4 regions of the Azospira sp. MPR-LB4 genome follow, and region 4 is predicted to be linked to each of the others. Evidence: riboswitches for the same ligand, from Rfam matches in the RefSeq annotation. Region 4 holds a riboswitch; each other region holds the start of a gene.
The links. Region 4 has a riboswitch for cobalamin ahead of AC3QLZ_RS16485 (TonB-dependent receptor plug domain-containing protein). Riboswitches for the same ligand answer to the same signal wherever they lie in the genome.

Region 1: it holds a riboswitch for cobalamin, as region 4 does, so the genes downstream of both, cbpA (modified peptide precursor CbpA) here and AC3QLZ_RS16485 (TonB-dependent receptor plug domain-containing protein) in region 4, are expected to answer to the same signal.
Region 2: it holds a riboswitch for cobalamin, as region 4 does, so the genes downstream of both, bluB (5,6-dimethylbenzimidazole synthase) here and AC3QLZ_RS16485 (TonB-dependent receptor plug domain-containing protein) in region 4, are expected to answer to the same signal.
Region 3: it holds a riboswitch for cobalamin, as region 4 does, so the genes downstream of both, AC3QLZ_RS03760 (acyl-CoA thioesterase) here and AC3QLZ_RS16485 (TonB-dependent receptor plug domain-containing protein) in region 4, are expected to answer to the same signal.

Annotation. Positions count from the first base shown of each region.
Region 1 is NZ_CM179521.1:2,209,555-2,213,984, forward strand. It holds gene cutA (divalent-cation tolerance protein CutA) at 1-79, opposite strand, end outside; gene AC3QLZ_RS10480 (ABC transporter permease) at 140-940, opposite strand; gene cbpB (peptide-modifying radical SAM enzyme CbpB) at 1,031-2,401, opposite strand; gene cbpA (modified peptide precursor CbpA) at 2,398-2,568, opposite strand; cobalamin riboswitch at 2,656-2,856, opposite strand; gene AC3QLZ_RS10495 (chemotaxis protein CheW) at 2,996-4,430, opposite strand, start outside.
Region 2 is NZ_CM179521.1:1,516,503-1,520,932, reverse strand. It holds gene AC3QLZ_RS06950 (hypothetical protein) at 1-380, shown strand, start outside; gene pyk (pyruvate kinase) at 472-1,917, shown strand; cobalamin riboswitch at 1,985-2,180, shown strand; gene bluB (5,6-dimethylbenzimidazole synthase) at 2,226-2,996, shown strand; gene fba (class II fructose-bisphosphate aldolase) at 3,195-4,259, shown strand; gene AC3QLZ_RS06930 (DUF3422 family protein) at 4,329-4,430, shown strand, end outside.
Region 3 is NZ_CM179521.1:830,416-834,845, reverse strand. It holds gene AC3QLZ_RS03770 (energy-coupling factor ABC transporter substrate-binding protein) at 1-11, opposite strand, end outside; gene AC3QLZ_RS03765 (energy-coupling factor ABC transporter permease) at 8-685, opposite strand; cobalamin riboswitch at 822-1,035, opposite strand; cobalamin riboswitch at 1,105-1,321, shown strand; gene AC3QLZ_RS03760 (acyl-CoA thioesterase) at 1,489-2,358, shown strand; gene AC3QLZ_RS03755 (diguanylate cyclase) at 2,614-4,008, shown strand; gene AC3QLZ_RS03750 (OprD family outer membrane porin) at 4,017-4,430, shown strand, end outside.
Region 4 is NZ_CM179521.1:3,524,831-3,529,260, forward strand. It holds gene AC3QLZ_RS16475 (DUF2149 domain-containing protein) at 1-316, opposite strand, end outside; gene AC3QLZ_RS16480 (MotA/TolQ/ExbB proton channel family protein) at 294-902, opposite strand; gene AC3QLZ_RS16485 (TonB-dependent receptor plug domain-containing protein) at 917-3,196, opposite strand; cobalamin riboswitch at 3,401-3,654, opposite strand; gene AC3QLZ_RS16490 (ribonucleotide-diphosphate reductase subunit beta) at 3,806-4,430, opposite strand, start outside.

The DNA of each region.
Region 1 (4,430 bases), 1.3 Mb from region 4:
CGAGGCGGGCGGCGGTTTCGCCGTCCGGGCAATTGGTCTGCACCAGCAGTACCGGGTTGGCTTTTTTGGAGGTGGTCATGGGGCCATCTTAGCCGAGAGCGGCGTTTCGCGTTTTGATCTGCCTGCGCCTGTCGCCATCTCAGCGCAGCAGGCGGCGCCGGGTCAGCACCAGGGCGACGAGGAAGGCGACGGCAGTGATGGCCAGCAGCACCGCCACGTGCAGCAGGGCATTGGCCGGCACCTGGCCCTGCAGCAGGGGCCGCACCAGTTGCACGGCGTGGGTCAGGGGCAGCGCCTCGGTCAGCCCCTGGACCAGGACCGGCAGCTGTTCCCGGGGGAAGAAGACGCCGGAAAGCAGCATGGTGGGGGTGATGAAGAGGGTGAAGTAGTACATGAAGAAATCGTAGGAGGGTGCCAGGGCATTGACGATCAGGCCCAGGGCGGCGAAGGCCAGGCCGGTGAGCAGGATCACCGGCAGCACTCCCAGGGCCAGGGGCGAATGGGAGAGGCCGAGGACGAAGATCACCGTGAGGATGGCGCAGCCGGAAAGGAGGCTCTTGGTGGCGGCCCAGATCAGCTCGCCCAGCATCACGTCCTCCAGTTCCAGGGGGGCGTTGAGCATGGCCTCCCAGGTCTTCTGCACGTGCATGCGGGAGAAGGCCGAATAGAGGGCTTCGAAGGTGGCTGCGTTCATGGTGCTGGCGCACACCGTGCCGGCGGCCAGGAAGGCCACGTAGGAGGTGCCGGCCACCTCCGGCAGCATGCTGCCCAGGCCGTAGCCCAGGCCCAGCATGTAGATCAGGGGGTCGGCCAGGTTGCCCAGGATGGAAGGCAGGGCCAGCTTGCGCCAGACCAGGAAATTGCGTTGCCACACGGGAAACCAGCGGGCGGAAAGGCGGGGCGGCGCGTAGAGGGAAGGGGAGGAAGTGGCGGCATTCATGGCGCCATTATCCGACCTTGGCGCCCGGAAGGTAAGTACCCCGGTCGGGGCGGGGCCGCCGACCGGGGGCAAACGGGCCTCGAACGGGCCTCAGCAGGCGCTGAAAACCGTCTCCGTGCCTTGGTCCCAGCCGTCCCAGAGGAAGTCGTCGGACTTGCCGTCGGCGATCAGGCGCAGGGCGTAGCGCACCTGCTCCTCGTAGAACTGGCAGAAGGCGCCGGTCTTCTCCATGCCGCCGTTCATCTCGTTGGCCTCCGCCGGGCAGGGACTGCCGCAGAAGTGGCGGATGGGGCAGGAAGCGCAGGGCTCGAACTTGTCCACGTCCCGCCCGGTGACTTCTTTGAAGGCCGGCGACTCCAGGGCGGCCGCCACGCCGTCGGTGAACAGGTTGCCGCCCTCGAAGGCCGGCAGGCCGATGAACTCGCTGCAGGGAAAGAGGCCGCCGTCCGCCGCCAGGGCGAAGAAGGCCCGGCCGCCGCCGCAGGGAGAGATGTCGCACATCAGGCGCCGCGCCGTGGGAGCCAGGATGGCCAGCAGGATGTTGGCGAAGTTGGCCACCACCAGCTTGCGCCCGGTCTCCCGGTAAAGCTCGTGGGTCCGCTCCAGGGCGGCGATGAAGGCCCGGGCGAAATCCCCGTCCGCCGGCTTGACCCCCCGGGCGCCGGAAAGGGTGCAGCGCACCGCATTCAACATGCAGGTGGGCACCTGGTGGCGGTGGAACAGCTCCACCATGTCCGTCAGGTGGGCCAGGTTTTCCGTGGTGCAGGTGGTGATGACGCTCCAGGAGCCGTAGCCCTGGAGCCGCTCCATGGCCCGCAGCACGTGCTGGTGCACCCCCTGGCCGGCCCAGGTGTGGCGGGTGGCGTTGGTGATGGGGGCGGTGGGACCGTCCAGGGAAAGGCCGATGCTGACGTTGCGCTGCATGAGGAAGTCGGCGGCGGCATCGGTGAGCAGGGTGCCGTTGGTCTGCACGCCGAAGGCGAAGTCGTCCTGGAACAGGTCGATGGCGGCGAACAGGGCCTCCCGGTTCATCAGGGGTTCGGCGCCGTGGAAGATGAGGCGGGGCTTGCGCGCCCCCTCGCCGCCGTCCATCACCGTGGCGAAGTATTCCTTCAGCCGCTGCAGGGCCCCCAGCAGCCGTTCCGCCGGCATATCGCTGCCGTGGCGGCGCAGGGTGTCGGGGATGTAGCAGTAGGTGCAGTCCAGGTTGCAGCGTTCCGTCGGGTTCACATAGACGCCGGAGGGCTTCAGCTCGAAGCGGAGGGCGTGGATTTCCTGGGCGAACTTCGCCGCCTGGGCCTGGAAGCGCTCGGCCAGCTCGCTGCCGCACAATTCCGTCTCCACCCGGTCCTTGTCCACCAGGGACCAGAAGGCGGTTTCCGGGTGCAGCAGGGCCACGTAGCGCTCATGGCCGATGTCGTAGGGCTGCAGCCGGCGCAGGTGGGGAGCCGGACCGTTCACTTGGCCGCCTTCCGGTCCATCAGGACGTAGTGGGAGAGGCCGATGCCGTCCGGGTTGCAGGACTTGCGGCTGGCGATGACCGGGGCCGGAGCGGCGGCCTGGGTGGGCTGGGTGGCAGCCTGCTGGGCAGTGGTGGCTTGGCTGGTAACTTGAGTGGTGGTTTTCATGGGGTCCTCCCGCGAAGGTATGAAAAAAAAGCAAAAGGGCTCCGGCGGCCTGTCTCGAAAGAAACATGCCGCCGGAGCCCTTTGCCTGGAACTCCACGACTTCCGCCCGTCTTCTGGCTTACGGATCGACCGGTCCTGCTACTGGGCTCCCCCTTCCCGCCGCATTTGCTGCGGCAGTGGGTGGCGTGGAAAAACTGCACCACGCCGTGGAACGACCGTCCCCGATTACAGCGGCGGGCCCGCCACGGAGTTGCACCGTGTTCCGAAAGCGGAAGCCGAATGGGGGCGGATTCTGGCCGCCGGCCCGGGGAGGGTCAAGGCCGACGGCAGCCGGATTTGATCCAGGTAAAGCGCCTCTGTCCGAGGTCGGATTTTTGCCCGGCAGCCCTGCGCTTGCCTCCTTTCCCTGCCCCCTTGCCCTTCCCCTTCAGCGTCCGCCTCCGGGCCCGCCGATGGCCCGCAGGGGCGCCGCCGGGCGCGGGACCTCGCCGCCCGCGGCGGACTCCGGCTTTCTCTGGGCAGCGCCGCAGATGCGCTCCGGGTCCAGCACCTGGAGGATTTTTTCCCTGTCCGGCTGGCGCGGCTTGATGATGGCCTGCACGTAGCCGGCGTCCTGGCGGATCATCTCCGGGATCGGCTCCAGGCGCTCGGCGTCGAATTCGGGCACGGCATAGAGATCGTCCACCAGCAGCCCCATGAGGCCGTCCCGCACCCGCACCACGACGATCTGGCTGTGGTTGTCCACCTCCTTGGCCGGGTAGTTGAGGAGGAAGCGCATATCCACCACCGGCACCAGGGTGCCGCTGTCGCCGCCACCGCTCTGGAAGCTGATGACGCCGCAAAGATAGCGGCGGGAGCCGCTCATGGGGGAAAGCCGGGCCGGGTCCACCGCCTCCAGCACTTCGGCCGCCGGCAGGCCATACACCTTGTCGCCGACGACGAAGGTGGCCAGCTCCACGCTCTGCCCGCCCCGGGCGTGCAGGTCGCCGTAGCTGCCTTCCAGCACCGCTGGGCGCCGCTCCCGGGGGGCTGCGGCGGCACTGCCATCGCCCACGGGGACGAACACCAGGGCCACCACGTCGTTGCTGTAATCGCCGCTGTTCTTGAATTCCCGGTAGCCGAAGGAGGCGGTGCTGCCGACGATCCAGGTGCGCCCGGCCAGCTGCACCACCCGGGAGCGGCCCTCGCCGTTGGCGGCGGCGAAGAGGCTCTTGTCTACCTCCAGCAGGCTTTCCGCCGGAAAGCGTTCGTCGGAGGAGGCGATGATGCGGCCGCTGCGCTCGGCGAAGACGGCGAAGGCCCCGGCCTGGGGCGGCAGGGAATCGGCCAGCATGGCGGCGAACTGGGGCGCTGCGTCGAAGACGATGCCGATGCCCCCCACCACCTTGGCCGGATCGTCGGGATGGCGGATGGCGGCGTTGTAGACGTAGGTGGGGCGGCCGCCGTAGAGCCAGCTCTTCTCGAAGGGGGAGACGCAGTAATGCTGGGTGCTGGGCAGGTAGAAGACGGACTGGACCCAGCCCGCATCCACCTTCTTGCCCACCAGGTTGAGGCTGTCGCCGTGCAGGTTGGAAGCGGCGACGATGGTGCCGGAAAGGTCGTACACGAAGAGCCGGGAATAGACGGTGTACAGGCTGTTGATGTATTCCAGGATGCCGGCCATGGCCTGGGCCTCCGCCTCGCCGGGACGGCCGGCGGCCATGCTGCGGCGCAGGGCCGAGGTGAGGGCCCACCAGCGGCAGTCGTTGGCCCGCTCGTAGAGGTTGCGGTCCATGATGTCGATCATCAGGCGGGAGATGAACTGCACGTCCTGCAGGCTGGAGGAGATGGCGGTCTGGTAGAGGTCGGCGATGGAGCGGGCG
Region 2 (4,430 bases), 1.7 Mb from region 4:
AGCTGGGGCGGCTGGCGGGCTGGCACCATCCCTCGCCCTTCATGGTCGGGGTGCGGCAGCAGTGGGGCTCCTGGTATGCCTACCGGGCGGCCCTGCTGGCGGACAGCGACTTCCCGCCGACGCCGCCCCTGCAGGAAGCCTCGCCCTGTGCCAGCTGCGCGCCCCGGGTCTGCATCGAGGCCTGTCCGGCCGGCGCCCTGGCTGGCGGCCGTTTCGACCTGGCCGCCTGCGTCGCCTGGCGCCGGCAGCCCGCCTCGCCCTGCCGCCATACCTGCCTGGCCCGGCTGGCCTGCCCGGTGGGCCGGGAGCACCGCTACGAGCCGGCCCAGATCCGCCACACCTACGCCCAATCGCTGGCGGCCATCGAGGCCTACTATTGAAGCGCCCCGGCGCCGGGAAATGGCCTGGGGGCCAGCGACGGCGGGGAGGCTGCGCTAGAATGGCCGGACAGACCAACAACAGGAACCCGCCATGGCCCGCCATACCAAGATCGTCGCCACCCTCGGCCCCGCTTCCACCGATCCCGTCACCCTGGAGCGCCTGATCCGCGCCGGCGTGGACGTGGTGCGCATGAACTTCTCCCACGGCACCGCCGAGGACCACATGGCCCGGGCCCGCACCGTGCGCGAGATTTCCGCCAAGGTGGGGCGGCCGGTGGGCATCCTGGGTGACCTGCAGGGGCCGAAGATCCGCGTCGGCAAATTCGAGAACGGCAAGATCCAGCTGGAGAAGGGCGACAAGTTCATCCTCGACGCCAACTGTGCCCTGGGCAACCAGGAGCGGGTCGGCCTGGACTACAAGGACCTGCCCCGGGACGTGGAGCCCGGCGCCGTGCTGCTGCTGGACGACGGCCGCATCGTGCTCGACGTGGAGCGGGTGATCGGTGCCGAAATCCACACCGTGGTGCGCCACGCCGGCGAGCTGTCCAACAACAAGGGCATCAACCGCCAGGGCGGCGGCCTTTCCGCCCCGGCCCTGACTGCCAAGGACATGGACGACATCAAGACGGCGGCCCAGATCGGCGTCGATTACATCGCCGTCTCCTTCCCCAAGAGCGCCGCCGACATGTACATGGCGCGCCAGCTGATGCGGGCCGCCGGCAGCCGCGCCCTGACCATCGCCAAGATCGAGCGCACCGAGGCCGTGGCGGCCCTGGATGAAATCCTTGACGCCTCCGACGGCGTCATGGTGGCCCGGGGCGACCTGGCCGTGGAAGTGGGCGATGCCGCCGTGCCGGCCCTGCAGAAGAAGATGATTCGCCACGCCCGGGAGAAGAACAAGCTGGCCATCACCGCCACCCAGATGATGGAATCCATGATCCAGTCGCCGGTGCCGACCCGGGCCGAAGTGTCCGACGTGGCCAATGCGGTGCTGGACGGCACCGACGCGGTGATGCTTTCCGCCGAGACCGCCAGCGGCCGCTATCCGGTGGAAACCGTGGAATCCATGGCCCGGGTCTGCATCGAGGCCGAGCGTTCCGCCGAGGTGACCCTGGACCGGGAATTCCTCGACCGGGTGTTCACCCGCATCGACCAGTCCGTGGCCATGGCCGCCATCTGGACCGCCCACCACCTCAAGGTGAAGGCCATCGCCGCCCTGTCGCAATCCGGTTCCACCGCCCTGTGGATGAGCCGCCTCAACTGCGGCGTGCCGGTCTATGCCCTGACGCCGGATGCGGAGGCCCAGACCAAGATGTCCCTCTACCGGGAAGTGACGCCCCTGCTCATGAGCCAGCAGCATTCGGACCGGGACGTGCTGCTCTACGAAGCCGAGCAGCTGCTGATGCAGAACGGCGCCGTGGCCAAGGGCGACCTTATCGTGCTGACCATCGGCGAGCCCATCGGCACCCCGGGGGGCACCAACACCCTGAAGATCGTCCGCGTCGGCGAGCACCAGATGCCGCCCCTGCGGGCCTGATAGGGCCCTCGCGGGCCTCGGGCCTGAATCCGCCGGCTCTGTTAAAATTCCCGTCGCCCCGGTCCGCCGGGGCGAATCGTCTCCGGGTGCCCGCAAGGGAGAATCGGGAACGCGGTGCGGCAGGCCTTGGGGCCGCCCATTCCGCGACGTGCCCAACGCTGTGAGGGGGACTGGGCCGGCAGATGCCACTGATCCGCGGATCGGGAAGGCGCCGGCGCAGAGTGATCCCGAGTCAGAAGACCGGCCAGGAGACCCTTTCCGGCACGCACGGCCAGGCGCGCCGCCACCGATCTTCTGAAGGGGACTCCATGAAGACCGACCCCACCGTCAACAAAGTCATCTCCCTCGCCGGCTACCAGAACGAACACGAGTTCTCCGACGCCGCCCGGGACGCCATCTACCACGCCATCTTCTCCCGCCGCGACGTGCGCGGCCAGTTCCTGCCCGACCCGGTGCCCCAGGAGGTGCTGGCCCGGGTCCTCACCGCCGCCCATTTCGCCCCTTCCGTCGGCTACATGCAGCCCTGGAGTTTCCTCCTGGTGCGGGAGGCGGAGACCAAGGCCCGCATCCACGCCGCCTTCCAGCAGGCCAACCAGGAGGCGGCGGAGAAATTCGAGGGCGAGCGCCAGGCCATCTACAAGGAACTGAAGCTGGAGGGCATCCGGGAAGCGCCCATCAACCTGCTCATCACCTGCGACCGGGACCGGGCCGGCCCGGTGGTCATCGGCCGCACCCACATCAAGGCCATGGACCTCTATTCCAGCGTCTGCGCCGTGCAGAACCTGTGGCTGGCGGCCCGCAGCGAAGGCCTGGGGGTGGGCTGGGTCTCCATCTTCCACCAGCAGGCCCTGCGCGACATCCTGGGCCTGCCGCCGCGCATCATCCCGGTGGCCTACCTGTGTCTGGGCTACGTCAGCCACTTCAAGGAAAAGCCGGAGCTGGAAAGCGCCGGCTGGCGCCAGCGCCTGCCCCTGGCCGACCTGGTGTACGACGGCCAGTGGGAAAAGCCGGTGGAGGAGGAGCTGCGCCAGGTCCTCAGCGAGCACCAGGCCAGGGCCCAGGAAAAACGCCGCTTCTAGGCATGCCTGCCTGAAGAGGGCCGTGGTTTGGGCGTCTCCGGCGCCCTGGTCGCGGCCTTTGTCTTTCTTTTGCTGCCCGGTGGTCGCAGTACTCGCCCGGGGGGCAAAGCCACGATAAAATCACGGTCTTTCCCGAGCGCCACGACAGCGGGCGCCGATCACGCCAGAACAAACCGCATTGCCCATTGGAGGAACACCATGCCCATCGTATCCATGCGCCAGCTCCTGGACCACGCCGCCGAGAACGGCTACGGTCTGCCCGCCTTCAACGTGAACAACATGGAACAGGTCTGGGCCATCATGGAGGCCGCCAATGAACTGAACGCCCCGGTGATCATGCAGGCCTCCGCCGGTGCCCGCAAATACGCCGGCGAAGCCTTCCTGCGCCACCAGATCCTCGCCGCCCTGGAAGCCTATCCCCACATTCCCGTGGTGATGCACCAGGACCACGGCCAGTCCCCCGCCGTCTGTATGGCCGCCATCAAGTCCGGCTTCTCCTCCGTGATGATGGACGGCTCCCTGCAGGAAGACGGCAAGAGCGTCGCCTCCTACGACTACAACGTGGCCGTGACCCAGGAAGTGGTGAAGTTCTCCCACGCCATCGGCGTCTCCGTCGAGGCCGAACTGGGCGTGCTCGGTTCCCTGGAAACCATGAAGGCCGACAAGGAAGACGGCCACGGCGCCGAAGGCCACATGACCCGGGAAGACCTGCTCACCGATCCGGACCAGGCCGCCGACTTCGTCGCCCGCACCAACTGCGACGCCCTGGCCATCGCCATCGGCACCAGCCACGGCGCCTACAAGTTCACCAAGAAGCCCACCGGCGACATCCTGGCCATCGACCGCATCAAGGAAATCCACGCCCGCATCCCCAACACCCACCTGGTGATGCACGGCTCCTCCTCCGTGCCCCAGGATCTGCTGGCCGAGATCCGGGAATTCGGCGGCGACATGAAGGAAACCTACGGCGTGCCCGTGGAAGAGATCGTGAACGGCATCAAGCACGGCGTGCGCAAGGTGAACATCGACACCGACATCCGCCTGGCCATGACCGGCGCCGTGCGTCGCTACCTGTTCGAGAACCCCTCCAAGTTCGATCCCCGCGACTTCCTCAAGCCCGCCCGGGAAGCCGCCAAGAAAATCTGCGTCGCCCGCTACCAGGCCTTCGGCTGCGAAGGCCGGGCCGGCCAGATCAAGCCCATCTCCCTGGAGAAGATGGCCGAGCGCTACAAGAAGGGCGAGCTGAACCAGATCGTCAAGTAAGGCGGTCCGCCTTCCCAACCGCTGCCAGGCGCCGGATACTTCTCCGGCGCCCTTTTATTTTTATCCGCCATGACCCTGCCCCTCGCCGAACACCCGCTGCGCCAGCGCCTCAATGACGAGGTCCATGCCCGCCCGCCCATGGCCCTGGAAGGGCCGGAGTGGATCAGCTAC
Region 3 (4,430 bases), 1.0 Mb from region 4:
TGGCGCTTCATGCCCGCACCTCCGGCGCCGGGGCCACGCCCAGGTCCTGCAGTTCCTGCGGGTTGAAGCGGGCCAGGGCGTTGCAGATGACCACGGTGAGCAGGCCCTCGCTGATGGCCAGGGGAATCTGGGTGAGGGCGAAGATGCCGGCGAACTTGAGGAAGGAGGCGCCAAAGCCGCCCACCGGATCGGGGAAGGCCCAGGCCAGTTGCACCGAGGTGGTGACGTAGGTGAGCAGGTCCGCCAGGCTGGCGGCGAGGAACACGCTCACCGCCAGGGAGGCCTTGAGGCGGCGGGCCAGGGCGAAGATGCCGTAGGCGGCGAAGGGTCCCACCACGGCCATGGAGAAGATGTTGGCGCCCAGGGTGGTGAGGCCGCCGTGGGCCAGCAGCAGGGCCTGGAACAGCAGCACCACGGCGCCGATGGGAGCCATGGCGGCAGGGCCGAAGAGCACGGCGCCCAGGCCGGTGCCGGTGGGGTGGGAACAGCTGCCGGTGACCGAGGGCAGCTTCAGGGCCGAGAGGACGAAGGTGAAGGCGGCGGCCACTCCCAGCAGCATGCGCTGCTCGGGATTTTCGCGGATGCGGCGGTTCACGGAACGGATGCCCCAGGCGACGAAGGGGGCGGCGGCGACGCTCCAGCCCACGGCGTGTTCGATGGGCAGGAAGCCTTCCATGATGTGCATGAGTCTCTCCCTCGGCGAGCATGACGGTGGCGCACCAGGCGGGGGAGTTGTGGCAGGTCGGATAAAGGGCCGCGGCGGATGGAACAGCGAGGAGGCGGCAAATCACCAGAACCGTTCCCGTCACCCCGGGGAATGGTGCAACTTGTGATGTCAGGCCGGTCTTCTGGCTTGCCTTCATCCTTCCCTGCCGGCCTTCCCGTGATGAACCACAGTGGCGTGAGGCAGCGTCGTCTGGCTTACAGCAGCGGGGGCTGCGCCGGACTGTCCTGGGTGGTCCCTGGAGTCACCGGCTTCCCGTTTCACCGTCCCCGCAGAGCGCGAGGCACGGCACCTGAATCGGGGCGGATGATAGCCCACTCCCCCCGGGCTGGGCAATCCGCCGCGCCAGGCGCGGCGTTTGGCGAATCGGTCGGGGCGGGTTAGACTGGCCCCGCTTCGGTTCCCCCCTCCAGGGGATGAAAAGGGAATCCGGTGCGAGACAGGGCGGCGACGCCCCGACTCCAGTCCGGAACTGCCCCCGCAACTGTAGGCGGCGAGCGTTGCGCTCCACTCTTTGCCACTGGCGATACTGCCGGGAAGGCTGGCGCAACGTGACGACCCGCAAGTCAGGAGACCTGCCGCGGCATTACTTCATATCAATCCTAATTGGGGCGGGGTGTCCCCTGAGGAAGGTAAATGCGCGCATTCCCTGACTGTCATCGTTGTCCGCTCTCGGCTGCCTGCCGCTCCGAGCCGCTTTGCCGCGGCCCGGGGTGTTCGCCCTTCTCCGATGCTCCCGCTCCGCTTTATCCAAGGAGTTGCGCATGCGCATGGAAGCAATGGAAATCGGCGCCGTCGTGGGGACGGCCGCCCAGCCCGTAGAAGCCAATCCCGCCCCCACTTCGTCCACTTCGCCGCGGCAGCAGCAGGCCACCCTCATGGTGGACGTGGTCTTCCCCGAACAGGTGAACCATCACGGCACCCTCTTCGGCGGTTCCGCCATGGCCATGATGGACAAGCTGGCTTTCCTGGTGGCCACCCGGGAGACCCGCCGGCCCATGGTCACCGCCAGCAGCGGCCGCATCGACTTCCGTAAGCCCATTCCCCAGGGGCGCCTGGTGGAACTGTCCGGCCGGGTGGTGCAGCGGGGTCGGCGCTCGGTGCAGGTGGAGGTGGCCCTGGCGGCGGAGGACCTGGCCACCGGGCTGCGGGAGACCAGCGCCACCGCCCACTTCACCCTGGTGGCGGTGGACGGTCCAGGGGCGCCGCTGCAGGAGGACGACGAGAGCTTCGCCCAGCTGCCCGGCATCGGCCCGGTGACGGCCATGGTGGAGATGGTCTTTCCCGGCCACACCAACCACCACGGCAGCCTCTTCGGCGGCCAGGCCCTGGCCTGGCTGGGCAAGGCGGCCATGGTGGCGGCCAGCCGCCAGGCCCGCATGCCGGTGGTGATGGCCGCTTCCGAGCGCATCGACTTCCACGCGCCGGTGCTGGAGGGGGAGATCGCCGACCTGGCGGCCCGGGTGGTGGCCATCGGCAACAGTTCCATGACGGTGGAAGTGCTGCTGCACGCCGAGGCCCTGCTCACCGGCCAGCGCCGCCTGTGCACCCGGGGCCGCCTCACCATGGTGGCGGTGGGCTACGACGGCCGCCCGGTGCCCGTGCCCCAGCCCCTGGGGCGGCGTCTGGCCTAGGCGCCGGCCATCGCCCGCCCCGGTCGGGGCGGGCGCCCGGTTTCCGGCCCGGAACGGCAGGCGGCAGGCTGCCCGGCCGGGCAGCGGCCCCCCACCGCGGTGTGACATAGTCGAGCCAATTCAGCGGTGGCGGGCCGTTATACTGCCGACAGAACAAGATGGGCCGGAGCCCGTGCCGTGATCGGCATGGCGCCTTCCGCAACCCAGGCTGCCCGGGCATCGGCAGTGACGATCCCTCCAACCTGCCTAGTCCCCATGTCCCTCAAGACAGCCCTGGCCCTGTGCGCCGCCTGCCTTACCCTGAGTCCGCTGCCCGGCGTCGCCTCCGAGCCGGCGTCCATCGTCTTCACGGCTGCCGAGCAGGCCTACCTGGACAGGGTGCAGTCGGTGAAGATGTGCGTCGATCCGGACTGGGAGCCCTTCGAGCGCATCAACGAGCAGGGGCGGCACGAGGGTATCGGCGCCGACCTGGTGCAGCTGGTGGCCCAGCGGGTCGGCCTGCGCATCGAGCTGCTGTCGGTGCGGACCTGGGACGAAAGCCTGGCCGCCGCCAAGGCCGGGCGCTGCCAGCTCATGAGCTTCCTCAACCAGAGTCCGGAACGGGACCGCTGGCTGAATTTCACCGCTCCCGTGTTCACCGACCCCAACATCATCGTCACCCGGGAGGAGCACGCCTTCGTCGGCGACCTCCTCGGCCTCAGCGGCGAGAGCGTGGCCCTGCCCCGGGGCACCATGGTGGAGGAGCGCATCCGCAAGGACTTCCCCAACCTGCGGGTGATCCTCACCGGCAGCGAGCCGGAGGCCGTCTCCCTGGTTTCCGAGCGCAAGGCCGACCTGACGGTGCGCTCCCTCATCGTCGCCGCCTACGCCATCCGCAAGGAAGGCCTGTTCAACCTCAAGATCGCCGGCCAGATTCCCGCCTACACCAACCAGCTGCGCATCGGCGTGGTCAAGGACGAACCCCTGCTGCGGGACATCCTGGACAAGGGCGTGCGCACCGTGACGCCCCAGGAGCGGGAGGCCATCGCCAACCGGCACGTGGCCATCAAGGTGGAGCAGCACACCGACTACAGCCTGCTGTGGAAGAGCCTGGCCGTGGCCGCCTTCGTCCTGGCCGTGGTCATCTACTCCAACCGCAAGCTGAGCGCCCTCAACCGGGAGCTGGAGCGACTTTCCGTCACCGACAAGCTGACCGGCCTGTTCAACCGCATGAAGCTGGACGAGGTACTGGAAAGCGAAATCCAGCGCTCCCAGCGTTTCGGCCAGCCCTTCAGCCTGATCCTGCTGGACCTGGACCACTTCAAGCTGGTGAACGACTGCCACGGCCACCAGGCGGGGGACCAGGTGCTGCTGGAAGTGGCCCGGCTGCTGCAGCGTCACACCCGGGAGACGGACCTGGCAGGCCGCTGGGGCGGCGAGGAATTCATGGTGGTCTGCCCCCACACGGACGAGGCGGGGGCCCGGGTGCTGGCCGAGGACCTGCGCCGGGTGTTCGAGCTCAACGAGTTTCCGGTGGTGCGGCAGAAGACCGCCAGCTTCGGGGTCGCCACCTACCGCCCCGACGACCAGGCCAAGGACATCGTGGCCCGGGCCGATGCCGCCCTGTACCGGGCCAAGGACCTGGGCCGCAACCGGGTGGAATGGCAATAGGCGCGGGCGTGGGGCGCTGCCTTCGCCTGCTGGTCCTGGCCTGCCTCCTGGGCGCCTCGGTCCAGGGCCGGGCCGGGGACGATGGGGCGGAGGCCCTGGCGGGCACCACCTTCTTCGGCTACGGCAAGGCCATGCACGTCTTCGACGACAAGAAGGGCGGCCGGCCGAACCAGAACACCGCCGGCTTCGGCGGCAAGCTGGGCCTGGAGAGCGGCGACTACCGGGGCTGGCGCCTGCGGGCCGCCTGGTACACCACCCAGGACCTGGGCTTGGCCCGGGACAATCCGCGCCAGACCGACGCCTACATGTTCGGCCTGGACAAGCGCCCCTATTCCCTGTGGGGCGAGGCCCAGCTCATCTACAGCCGGGGCCGCAGCCGCCTGACCCTGGGGCGCCAGGAAATCCAGTCGCCCCTCATCAAC
Region 4 (4,430 bases):
TCCCGTCGGGCAGCTTGTAGGCGGTGCCGAGGCGCTCGCCCCGGCCCGAGAGTTTCTGGTCGGTGACCTTGGCGGCTTTGATCTCGTTGCCCTTCTTGGTGATGATCTCCATCTCGCCGTTAGCGTTTTTCTTCACCATGGTCACTTCGGAGCTGGGGTCCAGCAGGTCCATCATGTTGTAGGCCATGAACAGGGCGATCATCATGGAGACGATGAAGACGATGCTGGCGTCGAAGAGGTTGGCGACCCCGGCGATGGGGTCTTCCAGGGCCTCGCCATCCAGGGAGAAGCGCCTACGCCGCTGCAGCAACCGCATCGTCGGCCTCCGTCTGCAGGTGATGGGGGAGGGGCTGGCCGCTTTCCGCCAGGGCCAGTTCGGCGGCGTGGGCCATTTCGCGCACGTCGGCACGCACCCAGCGTTCCCGGGAGAGGGCCAGCAGATAGGCGAGGACCCCGGCGCCCAGGCCGGCCACGGTGGCGGTGAAGGCGGTGACCATGCTGCCGGCCATCTTGGGGATGTTGCCTTCGGCCAGGGCGGCCAGGGAAATGCCCATGGGGATGAGGGTGCCCATGAGGCCCAGGGCCGGCCCCACCTTGATGACGAAGCGGATGCGGTCGAGGCGCCGCGACAGTTCCAGTTCCTCGGCCTGCAGCAGCCGTTCCACCTCGATTTCCAGGCGGCGCGGATAGCCCTTCAGGCGGTGCCGCAGCTGGCCCAGGCGCAGCTTGAAGCTTTCCACCTCCGGCAGATGGCCGCGGCGCCGCTGCCAGGCGTCGAACAGGGTGATGCCCAGTTGCAGGGGCACGTAGGCCACCAGCAGGGCGCAGCCGCCGATCACCGGCAGGTAGAGGGCGGTGGAGACTTGGTAGAGCAGTTGCTCGATGAGGGTAACGATTTCCATGATGGCTCCCAGGGTCAGAACGAGGCGCTCAGCTCGATGAAGGCATTGCGGCCGGGCATCTGGTAGTACTCGTAGTAGGTCTTGTCGAAGAGGTTGTTGATGCCGGCGCTGACCTTGAAATTCCTGTCGAACTGGTAGCTCAGCTTGAGGTTGGCCAGCCAGTACTTGCTGACGCCGCCGTAGACGTTCTTGATGACGTCGCTGTTGTCTTCCTTGCTGAACTGCTCGCCGGTGTAGGCGGCGGAGAGGTAGGCGCGCCACTGTTGCCACTGGGCGTCCAGGGCGAAGTAGGCGGTGTTCTTCGGCACATAGCGCAGGCGCTTGCCCTGCAGGCCGGTGCCGCTTTCGTCCCGGGTGATCTGGCTGTCGGTCCAGGTGTAGCTGGCGGAGGCCCGCAGCCAGGAGGTGAGGGGCATTTCCGCCGCCAGTTCTATCCCTTCTACCTTGGCTTCGCCGGCATTTGTGGCCACGGCGAAGAAGTCCACGTCGGCCAGGCTGCCGCTGTAAGGGCTGAGCTTGCGGTAGATCATGTCCTGCAGCCGGGTGCGGTAATAGGTGGCTTTGGCCGAGCCCTGGCCGGCCAGGGCCGTCTCGACGCCCAGGTCCCAGGAGGTGGAGGTTTCCGGCTTTAGATCGGGATCGGCCACCAGTAGGCGGCGGCTGCTGATGCTGGGCGTGGCATACATCTCATAGTTGGAGGGGGCGCGGAAAGCCTTGCCCAAGGAGCTGCGCAGGCTGGTGCCCGGCGTCAGGCGGTAGACCGCCGCCACCTTGGGGGAGAAGGCGGATTCGGAGCGCTCCGGGATGTCCAGATTGCTTCGGGGCGTACCGACGTATTTCTGCATGTTGCCCCGGCTGCTCCAGCGGTCGTGGCGGCCGCCCAGGTAGAGGGTGAGGTCGTCGCCGACGAAGATCTGGTCCTGCAGGAACAGGGAATTGGTGGTGCTTTCCCCGTCGGACTGTTCGTTGAGGGCGCCGGTGGTGCTGTCGGGATCGCGCCAGCTGGTGAGCTGGTACACCTTGCGCCGCAGGTGGCTGCGGCTGGAGGAGAGACCGACGATCAGGTACTGGTTGCTGCCCGCGGCAAAACCCAGCTGGGCCGAGGCATCCAGGGTGGTGTTGGGAGTGCTGGTGCGGGTGCCCGGGCCGCTGTCGAAGGTGGCGCCGGTGCCGGAGCCGACGTAGAAGGCCTCCCGGTCGAAGTAGCCCACATTGGCCTTGAGGTCGTAGCCATTGCCCAGCTTGCCGTCGAAACCGGCGAAATAGCGGGTCTCCTGGCGGTAGTTGGGATTGCTGGAATTCCAGAAGCTCGATTCCTTGATGCTGCCCAGCTTGTCGCCGTTGATGGAGACGTTGCTGGCGGGCAGGGCGAGGGGGGCGCCGTTCTTGCTCAGGTAGTTGTTGAAGCGCTCGAAGCCGATGCTGCTTTCGCTGCGGTTGAAGCCGGCGAAGAAGCGGGACTGGGCATCCAGGCTGTAATAGACCTTGGCATGCAGGTTGTTGGCGTGGGAGGAAATGGCGCCCTGGTCCCCCACCACATAGGCCTTCTTGCCATCCACCGTGGTGGTGGCCCGGCCGCCCTGGACCGCGTTGGCGCCGGTGCCGGTGGTGCCCACCGGCAGCACCACCAGGTCGCTGCCGGCGAAACCGGCCATGTCCTCGTAGCCGAAGCCCAGGGTGGCGGCCAGGCCGTTGTCCCACTTGTTGCGGTAGCTGGCTTCCACCGCGTTGCGCTCGCCGTCGCCGAAGCCCCGGCTGACCTTGACCCGGGTTTCCTGCTTGGTGGGCACCTTGGTGATGACATTGACCACGCCGCCCATGGCGTCGCTGCCGTAGAGGGCCGAGGCGGAGCCGGGCACCACCTCGATCTGCTCCACCTCGCCCATGGGAATGCCCATCAGGCTGGCCAGGCCGCCGGCGTTGCCGTCGGAGAGACTCATGCCGTCCACCATCATCTTCACCCGGCCGTCGGAGAGGCCGCGGAAGGAGACGATGGGGGCGGTGTTGATGCGGGTGCTGGTGCCCAGGCCGTTACGTATGTAGAAGCTGGGCACCTTGGCGGTAAGGGCGTCGCCGATGCGCATGGCGCCCGAGGCGTCCAGCTTGTCGGCCGTGACGACGGTGACGGCGGCCGGGGCCTCCAGGGTGGTCTGCTCGATGCGCGAGGCGGTCACCACCACGCTGCCCAGTTCCGTCTCGCCCTGCTCTCCGGCGGCCAGGGCGGCCTGGGAAAAGAGGGCGGCGATGGCGGCGGCCAGGAGGCGCCGCGGTTGTTGGTTGTTGATGCTCCCCATGTTGCTGTCTGACTCCAGTCGATGGCTACCGACCGGGCTTCGGGAAACGGGGGCATAAAAGATGAGGCGCGACCGCCGGCCCGAGGGCAGGCGGCAGAAACTCGGCTCAGAGGGAAAGGCCGGCGCTTCGATTCATGCTCCGCTCCGTCCGCAACCCCGCGGTCGGTGGCAGGTTCGTGCCAGCACCGTCCTCCATGGACGGCGGGCACGCAAAAATCAAAGGCCGGTCTCCGGGCTCGCCAGTCTTGATGTTCCGCCTTCCCAAGCCAGTCGCCGACCCCGGTGAGGGGGCGACGGGCTGGCTCAGTGGCTGGCGCTCCGGGGAGGAGGGCCGTGGAACATCCGCACTGGCTTACCGTTGCGGGGGCAGCCGAAGCTTGGGGCCGTGATGGCCGTTACTTCGTTCCCGTTTCACCCGGCGGCTGCTGCCGCCGGACACCTTTGACTGCTAATGGCTCCCTGGGGAGCCGGGATCGCAACTGCAGGCGATCAGGAGCGCGATCATACCCCCAATCCCATCTATGACAAAAGTCTGTGTCCTGAGCTACCCCATCTCCGCCAGGGGTCGGGGCAGTGTCCAGGACACGACGCCGCTGGCTGCCGCCCGGCTCAGTCCCAGGCCAGGGCGCCGCCGGTCTGGTACTCGGTGACGCGGGTTTCGAAGAAGTTCTTTTCCTTGCGCATATTGGCCTGTTCGTCGAGCCAGGGCAGCACGTTCTCGGCGCCGGGGAAGGGCTCGGCCAGGCCCAGCTGGCGGGCGCGGCGGTTGGCGATGAAGCGGAACTGGTCCCGGTGCAGGTCGGCGTTGTAGCCCAGGATGGGCTCCCGCAGGATGTAACCGGCGTAGGCCGATTCGGCGGCTTCCGCCTCTTCCCACAGGGCCTTGACCTGGACCGGGTCCAGGGTCAGGTTCTCTTCCTGCAGGAGCTGGCGTACCACCCGGATGCCGAAGGCGCAGTGCAGCACCTCGTCGCGCATGATGTACTGCAGCTGCTCGGCGGTTCCCTTCATCAGGCCCCGGCGCTGCAGGGCGAAGATGGGGGTGAAGCCGTTGTAGAACCAGCAGCCTTCGAAGATGCCGGCGAAGAAGAGGTAGGAGAGGGCGAATTCGTGCAGGTTATCCCGGTCCGTCAGGTCGAAGTCGGAACGCATCACCCGCTCTAGGCGGCGGTTGGCCAGGGCGATCTTGCCGTGGATTTCCGGCACCACCCGGTAGCGGTTGTAGATTTCCTTC